DNA from 3 places in the Anaerobacillus sp. 63XJN7_5_ISO-PGPR-S23-430 genome. Region 2 is predicted to be linked to each of the others. Evidence: riboswitches for the same ligand, from Rfam matches in the RefSeq annotation. Region 2 holds a riboswitch; each other region holds the start of a gene.
The links. A riboswitch is a leader RNA that binds a small molecule or an ion and turns the genes downstream of it on or off. The one in region 2 is predicted to bind lysine.
Positions count from the first base shown of each region.

Region 1: another riboswitch for lysine. It lies ahead of AC0VYJ_RS17380 (Na+/H+ antiporter NhaC family protein); the one in region 2 lies ahead of AC0VYJ_RS15605 (aspartate kinase).
Region 3: another riboswitch for lysine. It lies ahead of lysA (diaminopimelate decarboxylase); the one in region 2 lies ahead of AC0VYJ_RS15605 (aspartate kinase).

Region 1 is NZ_CM149686.1:3,324,590-3,330,379, reverse strand. Features, by position in the region: gene AC0VYJ_RS17405 (DUF72 domain-containing protein) at 1-108, shown strand, start outside; gene AC0VYJ_RS17400 (sulfite exporter TauE/SafE family protein) at 120-941, shown strand; gene AC0VYJ_RS17395 (bifunctional metallophosphatase/5'-nucleotidase) at 957-2,345, shown strand; gene AC0VYJ_RS17390 (YunC family protein) at 2,439-2,732, shown strand; gene yunB (sporulation protein YunB) at 2,870-3,640, shown strand; lysine riboswitch at 3,798-3,978, shown strand; gene AC0VYJ_RS17380 (Na+/H+ antiporter NhaC family protein) at 4,129-5,706, shown strand.
Region 2 is NZ_CM149686.1:2,955,371-2,961,160, forward strand. Features, by position in the region: gene AC0VYJ_RS15595 (succinate dehydrogenase cytochrome b558 subunit) at 1-25, opposite strand, end outside; gene AC0VYJ_RS15600 (YslB family protein) at 334-777, shown strand; gene AC0VYJ_RS15605 (aspartate kinase) at 808-2,043, opposite strand; lysine riboswitch at 2,288-2,476, opposite strand; gene uvrC (excinuclease ABC subunit UvrC) at 2,556-4,337, opposite strand; gene AC0VYJ_RS15615 (hypothetical protein) at 4,415-5,790, opposite strand, start outside.
Region 3 is NZ_CM149686.1:2,522,993-2,528,782, reverse strand. Features, by position in the region: gene AC0VYJ_RS13360 (stage V sporulation protein AB) at 1-17, shown strand, start outside; gene spoVAC (stage V sporulation protein AC) at 17-475, shown strand; gene spoVAD (stage V sporulation protein AD) at 489-1,502, shown strand; gene spoVAE (stage V sporulation protein AE) at 1,502-1,852, shown strand; gene spoVAEA (stage V sporulation protein SpoVABEA) at 1,858-2,436, shown strand; gene AC0VYJ_RS13335 (spore germination protein) at 2,417-3,910, shown strand; lysine riboswitch at 3,957-4,144, shown strand; gene lysA (diaminopimelate decarboxylase) at 4,245-5,564, shown strand; gene AC0VYJ_RS13325 (peptidylprolyl isomerase) at 5,657-5,790, shown strand, end outside.

The DNA.
Region 1 (5,790 bases), 370 kb from region 2:
AATAATTCAGGAGGTCATGCTGCTAATAATGCTAAGGAAATGATTCAAATGCTTGATATTGAGTACACGAATTTAAATCCGAAGCAACTTGATCTCTTTGATTTATAAGGAGTATACCTATGGTGACGTGGTTCTTATTATTTATCATTGGTCTATTAGCAGGTACGATTGGAAGCCTTGTCGGTCTTGGGGGAGGCATTATTATCGTTCCTGTTCTTCTCATTATCGATCAATATACGAACTGGCTTTCTGATTTAACGCCTCAGAAAATTGTAGGTAGCTCGATCGTTGTCCTCGTCGTGATCGGTCTTTCCTCTACACTTGCTTACATGAAAAAGAAAAGCGTTGATTATAAAAGCGGAGCGCTTTTTTTTCTAGGAAGTGGACCAGGGGCTATTCTAGGGGCGTGGCTAAATAAATTTATTCAGGTTGATTATTTTTCCATTTATTTTGGGGTATTTATGGTGCTTGTTTCCATATTATTAATGGTAAGGAACCGTTTACGCCCTATGAAACTAAATGGTCAATTTGAACGAACGTATACGGATCCGAATGGGACAGAGATGAACTATAACTTTTCTGCCGTAGCAGCTGTTATTGTTTCATTTATCGTTGGGGTCATTTCAGGTCTATTCGGAATTGGTGGCGGCTCACTTATGGTTCCTGCCATGATTCTACTATTTGGTTTTCCAACATCGGTTGCTGTTGCAACCTCCATGTTTATGATTTTTCTTTCAAGTATAACGGGTACCCTGACGCATTTAGCACTTGGTAACATTCAGTGGTTTTTACTAATCGGTCTCATTCCAGGTGCATGGATTGGAGCAAAATGCGGTTCATTTATTAATCAGAAACTTTCGGACAAATCAGTGGTTGTTATTTTACGATGGATGTTAATTATTGTAGGTGTCCGATTAATCTGGCAGGGAACGATGGGATAAGAAAGGAAGAGTGTCTTGACTTCTAGAACATTACAATTTTATTATACAAACGATCTTCACAGTCATTTCGCAAATTGGTCAAAAGTCTCTTCATATTTGAAAGAGAAGAAGCGAATGCATGAGCTTCAAGGGACACCTTATCTCCTTCTTGATTTAGGAGATCACTCTGATAAGGTGCATCCAATGACAGAAGGAACTGTCGGGAAAGGTAACGTTCAGTTACTAAATGAGCTGGAATATGATTATGCCACTATCGGTAACAATGAGGGTATTACGTTTTCAAAAAAAGAACTAGAAGAGCTTTATTCAGACGCTAAGTTCGAGGTGATTGTCGCCAACCTTTATCATCAAGATGGTACAAGGCCTTCCTGGGCTGTACCTTACAAGATCCATGAGTTAAATGGCATTAAAGTAGGAATTATAGGTGTTACCATCCCTTATGAACAATTCTACTCACTACTTGGATGGCAGATTGATTCTCCATTCCATTTCTTACAGTCCCTCATTGATGAAGTACGCAGTCAATCAGATGTTGTCGTATTGATGTCACATATGGGCTTAGGTAATGATGAACAGCTAGCAAGGGAAATGAATGGGCTTGATGTTATTATTGGAGCCCATACGCATCATGTGCTGAAGCATGGCATGCTTGTAGAGGATACGCTTATTACTCAGTCTGGTAAAAACGGGAATTACGTTGGAGAAGTTTCGATTTGTTTTGATATGGAAACAAAGAAAGTGATTGAGAAGGAAGCATATGCGATAACCGTCCGGAATCGTAAAGAAGACGAGGAAGCGAAGGCGATGATTCAACAACTAAATATTGATGCACATAAGATGCTTGAAGAGGTCGTCTGTCGTCTTGAACAGCCTCTTGAATCTGAATGGTTTCAACGCTCGGTTCTAGCTGATGAGTTAGCTGCCGCTCTTAGAGAGTGGTGTGGAGCGGATATTGGCATGATTAACGCTGGTATGTTGCTTGATGGGTTACCAGAAGGAAATGTATCAAGAGAAGACCTTCATCGCATTTGCCCTCATCCTGTTAATCCTTGCAAAGTGGTGCTAAAAGGAAGCGAGTTACGAGAAATCATTTCTTATTCTATGTCAGATGAAATAGTGAATTTAAGTTTTAAAGGTCTCGGTTTCCGAGGAGAGGTAATGGGGATCATGGCATTCGATGGGCTTGAGGTTACCTCTGTCAAAATGGACGACGGCCTCTATCATGTAACAGATGTTTTTCACAACGGAAATAAGCTTGTTTCTGATGAAGAATATGCCGTTGCCACGGCTGATATGTTCACATTTGGGAAATTCTATCCTCAAATGAAGCATGCTAAAAAGAAATACTTTTTACCTGAAATGCTTCGAGATCTCCTTGCATGGCGTTTAGAAAATAGACATTAAAACTTTCAGTGTTTGATTGTCAAACATGCTCTTTGTCTCATATAGATATAGTGATATTCATTCAGGTCAGGAGGCGGGAATGACGTGATCACTATGTCACCAATCATGATTGACGGTCATCCTTTTACAGCGGTCAGTATGCAGCTTCCGAAAACGAATTTTCTAGCGGTCATGAATGACAATGGGTATATCATGTGCGGCGCACTCGATGTAGCCTTACTTAATGAAAAGTTAAGTGACCGAAAGATTATCGCAGGAAGAGCTGTTGGTGTACGGTCTATTGAACAACTGCTTGATGCACCGCTCGAATCTGTTACGCTTGAAGCAGAAGCGCGAGGCATTACACTTGGAACTAAGGGTAGAGACGCGATGCTTAAGATGATGTGAAGAAAGCCGTAGCACTTGCTACGGCTTTCTTTTCGATTATGAAACATTTAATAGCTTGATATTGGCTCTTTCTAGGAAATTGTCCATACTTCTCATCTCCATGGCATATACATGAAGAAGAGAAGGGAGGGTTCATGTTGTTTCGAACTCGTAGAAAATTCTTTAGAAAGGGGCCGCTTCCCTTTCGATATGTTTTTGTCATCTCCTTTATTATTTTTATCTTTACTACTGTTCAAGGATTATGGATTGTTAATAAAGGAATTGAACCAAGCTTAATCAGTATTGCTGAAACAAAAACACGTCAAGTTGCTGCGCAAGCAATAAATGATGCCATTTCAAAGAAGATCGCAGACGGTATTGACGTTGAGAATTTAATTATCGTTCATGGTAATGATTCCGAAAAAGTACCAAGTTATAGCTTTAACTCGCAAGTTTATAATCGATTGATCTCAGAGGCCACAGAACGAGTTCAAACTTACTTAGATTATGTTGAAGCTGGTGATTTAGATAAGCTGGAAACCTTTAAGAATGATATAGATATCGATTACGAAGGTACCGAAAATCAACAAGGAATCGTATACTCCATACCTTTAGGGATGGCTACAAATAATGTTCTTCTTTCAAATTTTGGGCCGAGGATTCCAGTACGGTTTGAAATGATTGGAGATGTGGTCTCTAATATTGATACAAAGGTGAAAGAAACGGGAATTAACAACACGTATCTTGAAGTGTATATCAATATTAAAGTTGAGATGAACGTAATTATTCCTTTCTCTACAAAGAATACTGAAGTTTCGAACTCTGTAAAAATTGGAGATTTATTTATTCAGGGAGACGTTCCTTATTATTATAATGGTGATAATGGAAATGGTGGAAATCCATCGATCGTTTTGCCGAAGCCAGATTAAGACAAGGAGGCCATTAACCAGCTTCAATGTTCAATGTCGATAGCTAAAAAAATGGTTCCCTTCTAATAGAAATATCTCTGGAATAATCTACAATTGCACAAACAACGAAAGTAAGGTATACTTTAAAACTGAACTTAATATTGTTCCTTATCTTATACGATGAGGTAGAGGAGCAGATCCTCATGAGTACGTGTTGGGAGAATGACACCAATGATCAGCATCGAAAGGGAGATCTGCCGAAGCATAAATAACGGTCACATTATTTGTGTTGGGGCGACATTGAAGAAGTGTCGAACTGTCATTATGAGTCTAACTTGTAATGGAGAACTACTGATCGGGGTGGACACTTAACATTGACTCGGTGAAGCGAGCAATGATAGGACCAATCCTATCATTGCTCGCTTTTTTGCGTTCAAACACGACGAGAAGGCTGAGGGATAGGCGTCCATTCCGGTTATGATGACCAATCATATATTAGGAGGATATTCATGGAGAATTCAGTTCTATCCATTATTCCACCACTCGTAGCTTTGCTAATGGTAGTGGTGACTAGAAAAGTGCTTCCTTCTTTAGGAGTAGGCATTATTCTTGGTGCGCTAATGATCAACAATTGGAGTGTACCTAATTCATTAGAAGAAATTTATACAATCGTAAAAGGGATCTTCATTGATTCCGAGAGCGGTGGTTTAAATACTTGGAACATGTACATTATTTTCTTCCTGCTTTTATTAGGGATGATGACGGCCTTTATTTCGATATCAGGTGGAAGTCGCGCATTTGGCGAGTGGGCCATGAAACGCGTGAAAACAAGAGTAGGCGCACAGATTGTCACAGCGGTATTTGGTATTATTATTTTTATTGATGATTACTTTAATTCGCTCGCAGTTGGGAACGTAAGTAGACCGATTACGGACAGGCACAATGTTTCAAGGGCAAAGCTTGCCTATATCATTGATTCAACTGCAGCACCAATGTGTATTATTTCACCTATTTCAAGCTGGGGCGCTTATATCATCGCGTTAATTGGTGGTGTATTAGCAACGCATAGCATTACAGGTGTTGGCGCGTTAGAAGCTTTTATCAGAATGATTCCAATGAATTTGTATGCTCTCTTTGCACTTGCGATGGTGTTCTTTGTTAGTTATTTTGACATTAATCTTAAGGCAATGAGAGTACATGAAGACCGTGCACAGAAAACAGGAGAAGTGCTTGATCCGAATCAAGGTGCCGTACCTGGTCAAACATCAGGACTACCTGAAAGTGAGAAGGGGAAAGTAGCTGATCTTGCATGGCCTATTATTATGCTAATTGCTGGTACTGTGACGTTTATGGTCATCACAGGAATTCAGGCTGTTAGCGGAACGGATACAGCCGTGACAGCTTTGTCTGTCTTTGAAAATACAGACGTTGCTGCTTCTCTCCTTTATGGTGGAATCATTGGACTTATAACTTCTCTCCTCTTCTTCTTTCCAAAACGAATGGGTGGAGCGGTTCTTGGAAAAGGAATTTGGGAAGGCATTAAATCAATGCTTCCAGCCGTATACATTCTTTTCTTTGCATGGACATTGATTGAAATTATCGGCTCACTAGGGACTGGTAAGTATCTTGCAGGACTTGTTAATGACCACATTGTGATTGGCTTCTTACCAGCTATTTTGTTCCTACTTGCAGGTGTTATGGCGTTTGCAACGGGAACTTCGTGGGGAACATTTGGCATTATGATTCCGATCGCAGGAGAGATTGCTGCTGCTACGGATCCTACCTACATGCTTCCTGTACTTGCCGCTGTTCTTGCAGGAGCTGTATTTGGAGATCACTGCTCACCAATTTCGGATACAACAATTCTTTCTTCAACAGGCGCGGGTAGTCACCATATCGATCATGTGATGACACAGTTGCCTTATGCATTGCTCGTTGCAGGTATTTCGTTACTAGGATATCTGGTTCTTGGCTTTACTGGTAGTTCCATTCTTGGTCTTGTGGCAACAGCGATTCTATTCGGATTATTAATTTTCATGCTAAAAGGAAAATATGCCAACAGACCAGTTGAAATGGCAAATCATTAATCAAACAGGAGGATATTCCTCCTGTTTTTTTATGTATTTTCACAAAAAAGGAGAGATTTATATAGAAAATTGAACGATTCATAC
Region 2 (5,790 bases):
TTACAAAGTCTCGACTTGCGGCCATGTTTTGTGTGTCCCCCTTTTAAGTTGTTAAGCTACCATCTGCCAGTGCATTTTTTTCTAATAAAGAAGTCTTTGCATGCACAGAAATCATCGCTTTCTGTCGATTATATTGTGACATACCCATTGTACTCCCATCATTTAGGACCGTCAAGAAAACGTGTACATTTAGATTTTTCAAAATTCCCTTGCAACACCTGCGTATATCTCAATTGAATACGCTTTCTATATATATAAATTCTATCTATGGTGCTATGGAGGATTTGTCGATAAAACGTTATAATTATTTTGTAGAAAAGCTGGGAGGAATTTATGTTTAAGAAGCGCACAAACTCGATTGATTATAGTCATGAAATAGAAACAACTGCTTTTGGATATGAATTTTATAGAGAAGTTCTTATTCCTGAACTTCTTGGTAGTGAACAGCCGGCTGTTTTATATTGGACTGGAAAAGAAATGGCTAGGCAATTCCCGCTCTCCACTCGAGAAGAGATCGAGGATTTTTTTCAGCGTGCTGGATGGGGTAAATTATCAATTGCACAAGAAAAAAAGAATGAAGTAACGTTTGATCTTCAGTCAGCTCTTATCACTGAGCGAAGAAATACTAGTCGAAATGCTTGTTATCAACTAGAAGCAGGTTTTCTTGCTGAACAATATCAAAATATGCTTCGTTGCATCGCTGAAGCCTATGAAACTGATAAAAAGAATGAAATTCAATTCACAGTAAAATGGGACCCAAAAGATCAGATTGAATAGAAAGGAGACCACATGTGGTCTCCTTTTTGATTACATTTGTTTAACAGGGGTTCTTTCATCTAGTTGAAATTTATCGTGTAGCGACTCAATAGCATAAATCATTTTATCTTCTGGAACGATCGTTGACACTTTGATTTCTGATGTACTCACCATCTTCATTTCTACCCCGTGTTCAGCAAGTACTTCAAACATTTGTGCCGCAACACCAGGGTTAGAAATCATACCTGATCCTACTATGGATACCTTAGCAAGTTCTGATTCGTGATAAATATGTTCGTAGGGAAGTTTCACTTTAATGCGACGGAGCACATCAAGAGTTAATTCAAGAGAGGCTGTTTCAATTGAGAATGAGATACTCGTTGTATTTTTCTCTCCTGTACTTTGAATGATCACATCTACATTAATACCATTTGCCGCAAGAGATGAGAACAAGGAAGGAAGTGTTGTAATCTCATTCGGCAAACCTGAAATTGTTATTTTTGTTACATTACTTTCAAAAGCCAGACCTCTAACCACCAAATTTTGTTCCATTGATACGACCTCCTCAATTAGCGTTCCAGGTTCATTCGTAAAGCTCGAGCGGACCTCAAGCAAGATGTTATAGTTTTTTGCAAACTCAACCGCTCTAGGATGTAAGACACCAGCCCCAAGGTTAGCAAGTTCAAGCATTTCATCATAAGAAATCGTAGAAAGCTTTCTTGCACCTTTCACATATCGAGGATCTGTCGTATACACGCCATCCACATCTGTATATATCTCACAACGATCCGCTTTAAGAGCTGCTGCAATCGCCACAGCTGTTGTATCGGAACCACCACGCCCTAGCGTCGCGATGTCAGACGTATCAGTTAGCCCCTGGAATCCTGCTACTATCACAATTTTCCCTTCAGCAAGGTGTTGATTCATACGTGATGCATCAATATCGAGGATTCTGGCATTGCCGTGAAGCGACTCTGTTTTAATTCCTGCTTGCCAGCCAGTTAATGAAATAGCATCGTACCCTTCTTCATTTAATGCCATCGAAAGAAGCGCTGTTGTTACTTGTTCTCCAGTCGTTAGAAGCATATCAAGCTCTCTTGCAGACGGTGTAGCTGTTATCCCTTTTGATAATCCTAAAAGCTCATCCGTTGTTTTGCCCATCGCTGAAACAACCGCAACAACCTCATCTCCATTATTTACAGCTTCCATAAGCCTTTTGGAAACATTTTTGATTTTCTCTACATCTCCAACAGACGTACCTCCGAATTTCAATACGCGTAGTCCCACTCTCTCCATCCTTTCTTTCATGCAGCTCGTTATCCCTCATAGTGCGTAATCATCGCACGTTACAAACACTCACTAACTAAGAGTCGAAATGGATATTAAAAAACTCGGCCACTCACCAGATTGAAATAGCGATAGCCTTCATTTTTTATACTTTAAACTTGTAAAGCGTTTATTAAAGTATAAAAAAACAACAATGAGAAAAACCTCACTGTTGTTTTCATAACAAATCCAAGAAAACGTCCCTTTGTGAGATAGTTCTCCATCCAATTCCCGGGTAGGTATTGGATGACAGCTCTGCACTTATTCAATACAGATCCAGCTTCAGACGGATAAGCGTCTTTCCACTTCGGCAAATCCCCCTTTCAGCTCCTATCACTGAGTCTTAACACTCTTCAGTAAGCTTACTATTGGTTTTTGCGCCTCTACCATCACTTCAACTTTCGAAGTGTGGAACTATTAAATTTCACTCATTATAACGAACTTACGTGAATGCCGCAACATGTTCTTACAAATTAATTTGATTGACTTTCAAATCGAGCGACTACTTCCTCTGCAACATTCATTGGTAGTCCTGCGTTGTGTAAGTCTTCAACGCTTGCTTCTTTCATCTTTTTGATCGATCCAAAATGATTTAGCAGCTTCTTTTTTCTCTTCTCTCCGATACCGGGAATATCATCAAGACTTGACTTAAGCATCGATTTTCCTCGAAGCTGTCGATGAAACGTAATCGCAAATCGGTGTACTTCATCTTGAATCCTTTGCAACAGGTAGAATTCCTGACTATTTCTTGGTAGATAAACAGCTTCAGGAGGATCACCAATAAGAAGATGAGAGGTTTTATGTTTCTCATCTTTCGTCAGCGAGCAAACCGGTATGTCCAGACCAAGCTCATTCTCGAGCACATCCTGTGACGCCTGTATTTGAGCTATTCCGCCGTCAATAATAATTAAGTCAGGAAGCGGACCATTTTCCTTAAGCATTCTTGAATATCTTCTTCTCACAACCTCTTTCATAGAACCTACATCGTTTGGTCCTTCCACTGTTTTGATTTTGTACTTGCGATACTCATTTTTCTTTGGCTTTCCATCAAGAAAAACAACCATAGCGGATACAGGGTTCGTGCCCTGAATGTTCGAGTTATCAAAAGCTTCAATTCTGAGCGGAGCTTCTATATTAAGCTTTTCTCCCAAGTTTTCAACAGCATCAATCGTTCTTTTCTCGTCGCGTTCAATTAATGAAAATTTCTCATTAATGGCAATGGTCGCATTTTTCATTGTAAGCTCGACAAGCTCTTTTTTCTTGCCTCTTTTTGGCTGGTGAACTGGAATTTGTAGAAGTTCTTCTACCATTTGAGCATTAACCTGCTGAGGAAGCAATACTTCTTTTGGCTTAGGATGATTTTGTTGAAGATAGAACTGACCGATATAAGTTAAGAAATCTTCTTCAGCATCATTATAGAAAGGGAAAAGTGAAACATCTCTCTCAATTAACTTCCCTTGTCGTACAAAGAAAACTTGAACACACATCCATCCTTTGTCGAAACTATATCCAAAAATATCCCGATCAATACCATCGTTAGATTGGATCTTTTGCACTTCCATAACTTTATCAATATGAAACATTAAATCACGAAACTCTTTTGCTCGCTCGAAATCCATATTCTCAGATGCTGTGGTCATCTTTCTTTCTATGTCTTCTTTAACTTCCTGGTGACCTCCGTTTAGAAAACGCGTAATCCCGTCAATCATCTCTTTATTTTGCTCTTTAGAGACGTCGTTGACACATGGAGCCAAACACTGGCCTATATGATAATAAAGACAGACGCGATCAGGCATTTTACGACATTTACGTAAAGGATATAGTCGGTCCAAAAGCTTCTTTGTTGCACTAGCTGCATAAGCATTCGGATATGGACCAAAATACTTACCTTTATCTTTTTTTATTTTACGTGTCGTAATTAAGCGGGGCTGTTCTTCTGCCGTTATTTTTATATAAGGATAGCTTTTATCATCTTTAAGCATCACATTATATTTCGGATCATGTTTTTTGATTAAATTAAGTTCAAGAATAAGAGCTTCAAGATTTGTGGAGGTTACGATATACTCAAAATCACGTATTTCACTTACAAGCCGCTGCGTTTTTCCATCGTGTGATCCACTAAAATAAGATCTGACTCTATTTTTTAGCACCTTTGCCTTCCCAACATAAATAATCGTTCCCTGGCGATCTTTCATTAAATAACACCCGGGCTGGTCAGGAAGGATTGCTAGCTTATTTTTAAGATGTTGTTCCATGCTGCCTCACCTCACTACTCCTTTTCAAGGCGTATCTATATTCCCCTCTCATTGTAACACATTACCTCAATTTTCTATTATCTTAAGAACTCATATAAAACAATGTCATGATAGACAGGATCATACAATGTGGAGGATTGGAATTCTTTGACCTTTTTGATCTGACCATCCATCGATATATTCTGTTTCTTAAATCCATCGAGAACCTGTCCTGTTAAAAATACGCGATGCTCATCATAATATTGAAGATCAGATAGAAAGGTTGAATACGTATAAATTTGTTCGTGTTCAAATGACACCTTGTTATAGGACATTACCCTAGTTTCTTCCCAAGTATACACAATGACCGGCTCGTTAATTTGCTCTACATAATCCATCAATTGATAAACAGCTGCTGGATCGTTTGCTTCTTTCATTGTTGAATAGGAAACAAGTGATTGTATGCTAATCATTACGGCTAAACCAAGCATTATTTTCGTTGAGTTATTACCCTGTCTTCCTAACCCTATCCAGAGAAATCCTAACATTATTATCCCAGGTAGAGGCAGGATATGTCTTGGCTTATCAATGTTTTGTGCCAAAAGGGCCCATAGAAAATAGCTAAATGCCATAGCGACAAATGCCCATCCAAACCATGAAATTTCTCGCAATGTTCTCCCACTATTTTTCACCCCTTGGAAGATCATGAACGTAAAAAAGGTTAGATATAGTAGTAAAATCATTAGCGATTGACCGCTAAGACCTGTCCAAACTATATTATTCAATATCAGATGTGATATTCGTTCCAAAAGTGGGGCTGAGGCTGAAACCGCAGTTCCACCCCACTCTTCAAAGTGACCTTCAGAGAACCCAAAGGCTAGCTGTAAAAATGCAGCTACGCCACCTTCAGAAGCAGCAAGACCCCCTACCCAAATTAATTGAAAGATGACGGCTATACCGACCTGGGTGAGTAAAAATAAACTGTAGGATTTAATGGACTTATGCTGCTTTTTTCTCTGTATTAATAGTAGTAGAAGGCCGACACCAAAAGGTAAATAAGATAAACGAACTCCTAAAAGTAAACTAAACAACAAAGAAGCGACAACGATGCTCGTGAATGAATGTTCGCGATGAAATGCTTTTTGCAAACTCCATAAGTACCACCATAGAATAGCCACCGCTGCCGCCTCGCTCATCGGTTGAATGGTTAACACGTTGACAAATACCATTGATTGAATAAGAGCTACTGATGCCATACTAAGTGTTTTTGAAAGAAAAGAGCGACTAACTGCATATGCTGGATACATAGAAAGCGACATTAATAGTCCATTCCATAACGTTAAAGCCTCAACGGGATTTCCTATCCATTTATTTAACAACATCCCACCTAGAATAAAATAGGGATATCCGGGAAAGTGAGGTTGCATGGCAAATAAATCAAATCGATTTAAAGCTAGTGAGAAATCGACTTGAT
Region 3 (5,790 bases), 430 kb from region 2:
ATGGAGGGATCAAGTAATGAAAAAATCATTAAACGATCAGGAAAAGTATAGTCAGAACATTAAAGAGTATCAGCCAAAGCCGCCGTATTTTTTCAACTGCATAAAAGCGTTTGTTGTAGGCGGGTTTATTTGTATGTTCGGGCAAGGTGTTCAGAATTTCTATATCAATGTCTTTGATTTTTCTAAAGAAAATGCTGGAAACCCGACTGTAGCCACTCTCATATTGATCGCAGCTTTATTAACGGCTTTCGGTTGGTATGACAGGCTTGGTCAATTTGCGGGAGCAGGTTCAGCTGTACCAGTTACAGGCTTCGCTAATTCGATTACTAGTGCTGCTCTCGAGCATAAAAGCGAAGGGATTGTACTTGGTATAGCAACCAATATGTTTAAACTTGCTGGCTCAGTCATCGTGTTTGGCGTCGTTGCGGCTTACATTGTAGGGATGGTCAGAATGATTTTTAAAGCCCTGATATAAGGAGAGAACCTGTATGAAATCAGGAAAGCAAACATGGAGTTTTTCAAATGTTTATTTACAATCAGTAGGTACAGCAACAGGCCCAAAGGAAGCAGAAGGTCCATTTGGAAATTCGTTTGATGTGACCTATGCTAACCTTCATTGTAATCAGGCAAATTGGGAGCTTGCTGAAAGAAAATTGTTAGAAGATGCAGTAATGAGTTGTTTGAAGAAAAAAGAATTAGCTCCTGATCAAGTTGATGTTTTTGTAGCGGGTGATCTATTAAATCAAATCGTAAGCGCAACTTATACAGCAAGGTCTAATCATATTCCTTTTCTAGGTGTTTTTGGAGCATGCTCGACATCCATGGAATCCCTAGCGATTGCATCTTCTCTAGTTGATGGTGGTTTTGCTGAGAGGGCTATTGCTGGAGTGAGTAGCCATAATGCAACTGCTGAAAGACAGTTCCGTTATCCAACAGAATATGGAGGTCAGAAACCTGGTACTGCGACATCAACTGTAACTGGTGCTGGAGCTGCGTTAGTTAGTCAGGAGTTATCGGACATTCAAATCTCTGCGGCAACGATTGGAAGAGTAGTTGACTGGGGAATCAAGGATCCGTTTGATATGGGGAGTGCGATGGCGCCAGCGGCAGCAGATACATTGGCCACACATTTTGAGGATCTAAATGTAAAACCTTCAGATTATGACTTAATTGTTACTGGAGATTTATCTGCAGTTGGTTCTCCGATTGTTCGTGATTTATTGCTTGAGAAAGGGTTTGACATTACTAATAATCATAATGACTGTGGGTTAATGATCTATCGACCTGATCAGAAGGAAGTATTCGCAGGTGGAAGCGGGTGTGCCTGTTCGGCGGTTGTTACGTATGGTCATCTCATTGAGCTTCTAAAACAAGGGAAGTATTCAAAAATTCTAGTTACTGCTACAGGATGCTTGCATAGCCCCGTTATGGTGCAACAGAAAGAAAGTATGCCTGCTATCGCTCATGCAGTGGTTTTTGAGCGAGTTGGAGGTGAGGAATAGTGGAATACTTCATTGCTTTTGCAGTAGGAGGAGCCATTTGTGTTGTTGGTCAGTTATTGCTCGATATTTTTAGATTAACGCCTGCTCATGTAATGTCATCTTTTGTGGTGACTGGAGCGATTCTTGACGGTTTTGGTATATACGATCGACTGATTGAATTCGCAGGAGCAGGTGCGACAGTCCCAATTACGAGCTTTGGGCATTCCTTGCTACATGGGGCGATGCAGCAAGGAGAGGAACATGGATTTATAGGCATTGCAATGGGGATATTTCAGTTAACTTCAGCTGGAATTTCATCAGCTATTGTTTTCGGATTTATCATAGCCATTATATTCAAGCCAAAGGGGTGAATGAATTGAACAAGCGGCGGGTTATTTTCGTTACTGATGGAGATCTTTACGCGCAAAAAGCAATTGAAAAAGTGGCTTCGGATATTGGCGGGAGATGCATTAGCCAATCAGCAGGAAATCCAACCCCGCTTGCTGGTTATGAAATTGTTTCCCTAATTAAAGAAGCTCCACATGATCCAATCTTTGTAATGTTTGATGACAGTGGTTTTCCGGGTGAAGGTTATGGAGAACTAGCGATGCAGGCTGTGGCTGAGGATGAAGATGTTGAACTACTTGGTGCGATTGCAGTTGCCTCGAGAACACACTTCTCTGAATGGACGAGAGTAGATGTTTCCATCGACAGGGATGGTGAATTAACGCATTTCGGTGTTGATAAGAATGGATTTGCTGATATGGAAGCTGGGAGAATAGATGGGGATACTGTATCTATTTTAGATAAACTGAATGTCCCAATTATTATAGGTGTCGGTGATATAGGTAAAATGTCTGGGCTTGATGATCCGGAGGTTGGGTCGCCTATAACATTGAAAGCCGTTCAAATTCTGCTTGAAAGGAGCGGTTTCTATGACAACAAAAATGAATAACAAACAAAAAATATTTAAAAAATTAAAAGAAAATGAAGACTTCTTGAAAAAATCAATTGGCATTGGGGAAAGTTTTGACGTAGGTGTACGTAAACTCAAGATTTTGAATAAAGAAATACAATTCTATTATTGTACTGGTTTATGTGATACATCAATCATTGTTGAAATCATGCGAGAATTGATGGAATTAGATGATCATCATCGCTTGACCGTTAAATTCGAGCAAGTTATCCATAATCATTTACCCCATCAGCAAGTAACAAAAGTAGAGACGTTCGATGAGGTCGTCGATCAAGTTCTTTCTGGACTGATCGCTGTATTTATGGAAGGCGAAGAGATTGCTTACATTATTGATGTTCGAAAGTATCCAGGTAGAACGCCTCAAGAGCCAGACACTGAGAAAGTGATCAGAGGTTCTAGAGACGGTTTCACAGAAAATATTATTGAGAATACTGCACTTACTAGAAGGCGTATTAGAGATGGTCGTTTGCGTAATGAAATATTTCAAATCGGAGAGCGTTCCAAAACGGATGTGTGTATCACTTATATTCAGGATGTAGCTAACCCAAACTTAGTTGAAATCATTAAGAAAAAACTAAAAGAAATTAATATTGATGGTATTCCTATGGCTGATAAAACTGTTGAAGAGTTTTTAGTGCATCAGGCGGGAAATCCTTTTCCACTTGTACGATATACGGAAAGGCCAGATGTAGCCGCATCCCATTTGTTAGAAGGGCATGTCTTGATTATCGTCGACACTTCTCCGAGTGTTATTATTACGCCAACAACCTTTTTCCACCATGTTCAACATGCAGAAGAATACAGGGAAGCTCCATTACCAGGTGCATTCTTGAGATGGGTCCGCTTTGGAGGAATGCTAGCAGCGCTATTGTTACTTCCCCTGTGGTTATTGGCGGTATATGAACCTGGGTTGTTGCCTAAATCGATTGATTTTATTGGGCCAAATGATGAAACGAATGTGCCGATATTTATTCAAATCATTCTTGCAGAAATTGGGATCGAAACACTGAGAATGGCCGCCATTCATACGCCTACCCCGCTTTCTACAGCGATGGGTTTAATTGCGGCTGTATTAATTGGTCAAATTGCCATCGATGTAGGATTATTTGTTCCAGAAGTTATTCTGTATGTTTCTATTGCGGCTATAGGTTCTTACGCAACGCCAAGTTATGAGTTATCAATAGCGAACAAACTAGTTAGATTATTACTACTTTTCCTTGTCTTTTTCTTCAGAGTTCCAGGATATATAATAGGCGTGACAGCTATTATTCTCTTCCTAGTCGCCTTAAAGCCATTAAATACACCTTATTTATGGCCATTCATTCCTTTTAATGCAAAAGCGTTTATTCAAGTGCTAATTCGCGTTTCTGTTCCTTTGACAAAATTGCGTCCAAGTATTACAGAGCCCCAGAATGAAACGAAGCAGCCGGACAAACCACTTGCCGAATCTTAAAAAGTATGATAATTTATTTCTTAATTGAATAGACCTCATTGAACGTAATGGGGATAGAGGCGCAAAACGAATGAGTAAGATATCTGAGCATAGAATGGAATGCGAAGACGATATCAGAAAGGTCAATTTGCCGAAGTGAGAAAGGACCCATCCTTTTCTTGCTGGGCTGCTGCTGAATAAGTTGCAGACTGTCACTGGAGGATGAATTTCTTTCAGTGGTGAGCTAATCCAACTCGTGAGGATACGGAGAAAACAGCCTATCTATAAAGTTGGCTGTTTTTCTTATTGTGTGGAGGGAGCTCGCATTTATATAAGCGAGAGGGGAGAAATGATTGTGAATTTATACGGTACATCTGCAGTTTCAGAAGAGGGGCATTTAACAGTTGGAGGGATCGATACGGTCCAATTAGGAAAAAAATTTGGCACTGCGTTATATGTTTATGATGTGGCTATGATTCGAGACAAAGCAAGGGCGTTTCGAAGTGCCTTTGAACGTGAGAATGTAAACTATCAAGTAGCTTATGCTAGTAAGGCCTTTTCATGTATGGCAATGATTCAACTTGCAGAAGAAGAAGGATTAAGTTTGGATGTTGTATCCGGTGGAGAGCTTTATACTGCTTTGAAGGCAGGTTTCCCCGTGGAGCGTATTCATTTTCATGGAAATAACAAAAGTGAATCTGAAATTAGAATGGCGCTTGATGCAGAAATAGGTTGCTTCGTTGTTGATAATTTTTACGAATTATCTCTCCTTGAGCAAATTGCAGAAGAAAAAAATGTGAAAGCTAATGTGCTGTTGCGTATAACACCAGGTATTGAAGCACATACGCATGATTATATTTTAACAGGCCAAGAAGATTCTAAATTTGGTTTTGATTTACAGAGTGGTCAGGTAGAACGCGCGATATTGGATGTAACAAAAATGAGTGCTGTTCATCTTCTTGGACTTCATTGTCATATAGGCTCACAAATTTTTGAAACAAATGGTTTTGTAATGGCTATTGAAAAGATTTATAGCTATCTTACAACGTGGTATGATGCCTATGGTTTTGAGCCTGAAGTCCTTAACCTTGGTGGAGGATTTGGAATCCGATATACGAGTGAAGATCACCCATTACCAGTAGGGAACTACATCGAAGCTATGATTGAAACAATCAGAAATCAGGTAACAGGGCAAATGAACATGCCTGAGATCTGGATTGAACCTGGTCGTTCACTAGTAGGAGAAGCTGGACTGACGTTATATACGGTTGGTTCACACAAAAATGTTCCAGAGTTGCGACATTACCTCGCTGTAGATGGAGGGATGACGGATAATTTACGCCCTGCTCTCTATCAGGCAAAATATGAAGCCACAATAGCAAATCGAATGAATGAAGCAAAAGACCACCTATACTCTGTAGCAGGAAAGTGTTGTGAATCAGGTGATATGTTAATTTGGGATTGCCAGTTACAGCGAGCGATTGCTGGTGATACGATGGCTGTTTTTTCAACGGGGGCATATGGTTATTCCATGGCAAATAACTACAATAGATTACCAAGACCAGCTGTTGTCTTTGTTGAAAATGGTGAGGCCAACCTTGTTGTTGAGAGAGAGTCATACGAGGATTTAGTTCGACATGATTTGCCATTAAAACAAGCGATTATATCAAAATAATAGTTGAAAAGCATAAATGATATGGAACAGCTTCAGTCTGTGCTATAATGAAAGAGCTTTTAAGAAAATTGTTAGTGCAGGAGGATTTATTTATGAAAAAAGGAACAATTGCATTTGAAAATGGAGAAGTTATTGAAATTGAATTTTATCCAGAAGCAGCACCTAACACTGTTGCTAACTTTGAGAAGCTTGCAAATGAAGGTTTCTACAACGGTGTGAATTTTCA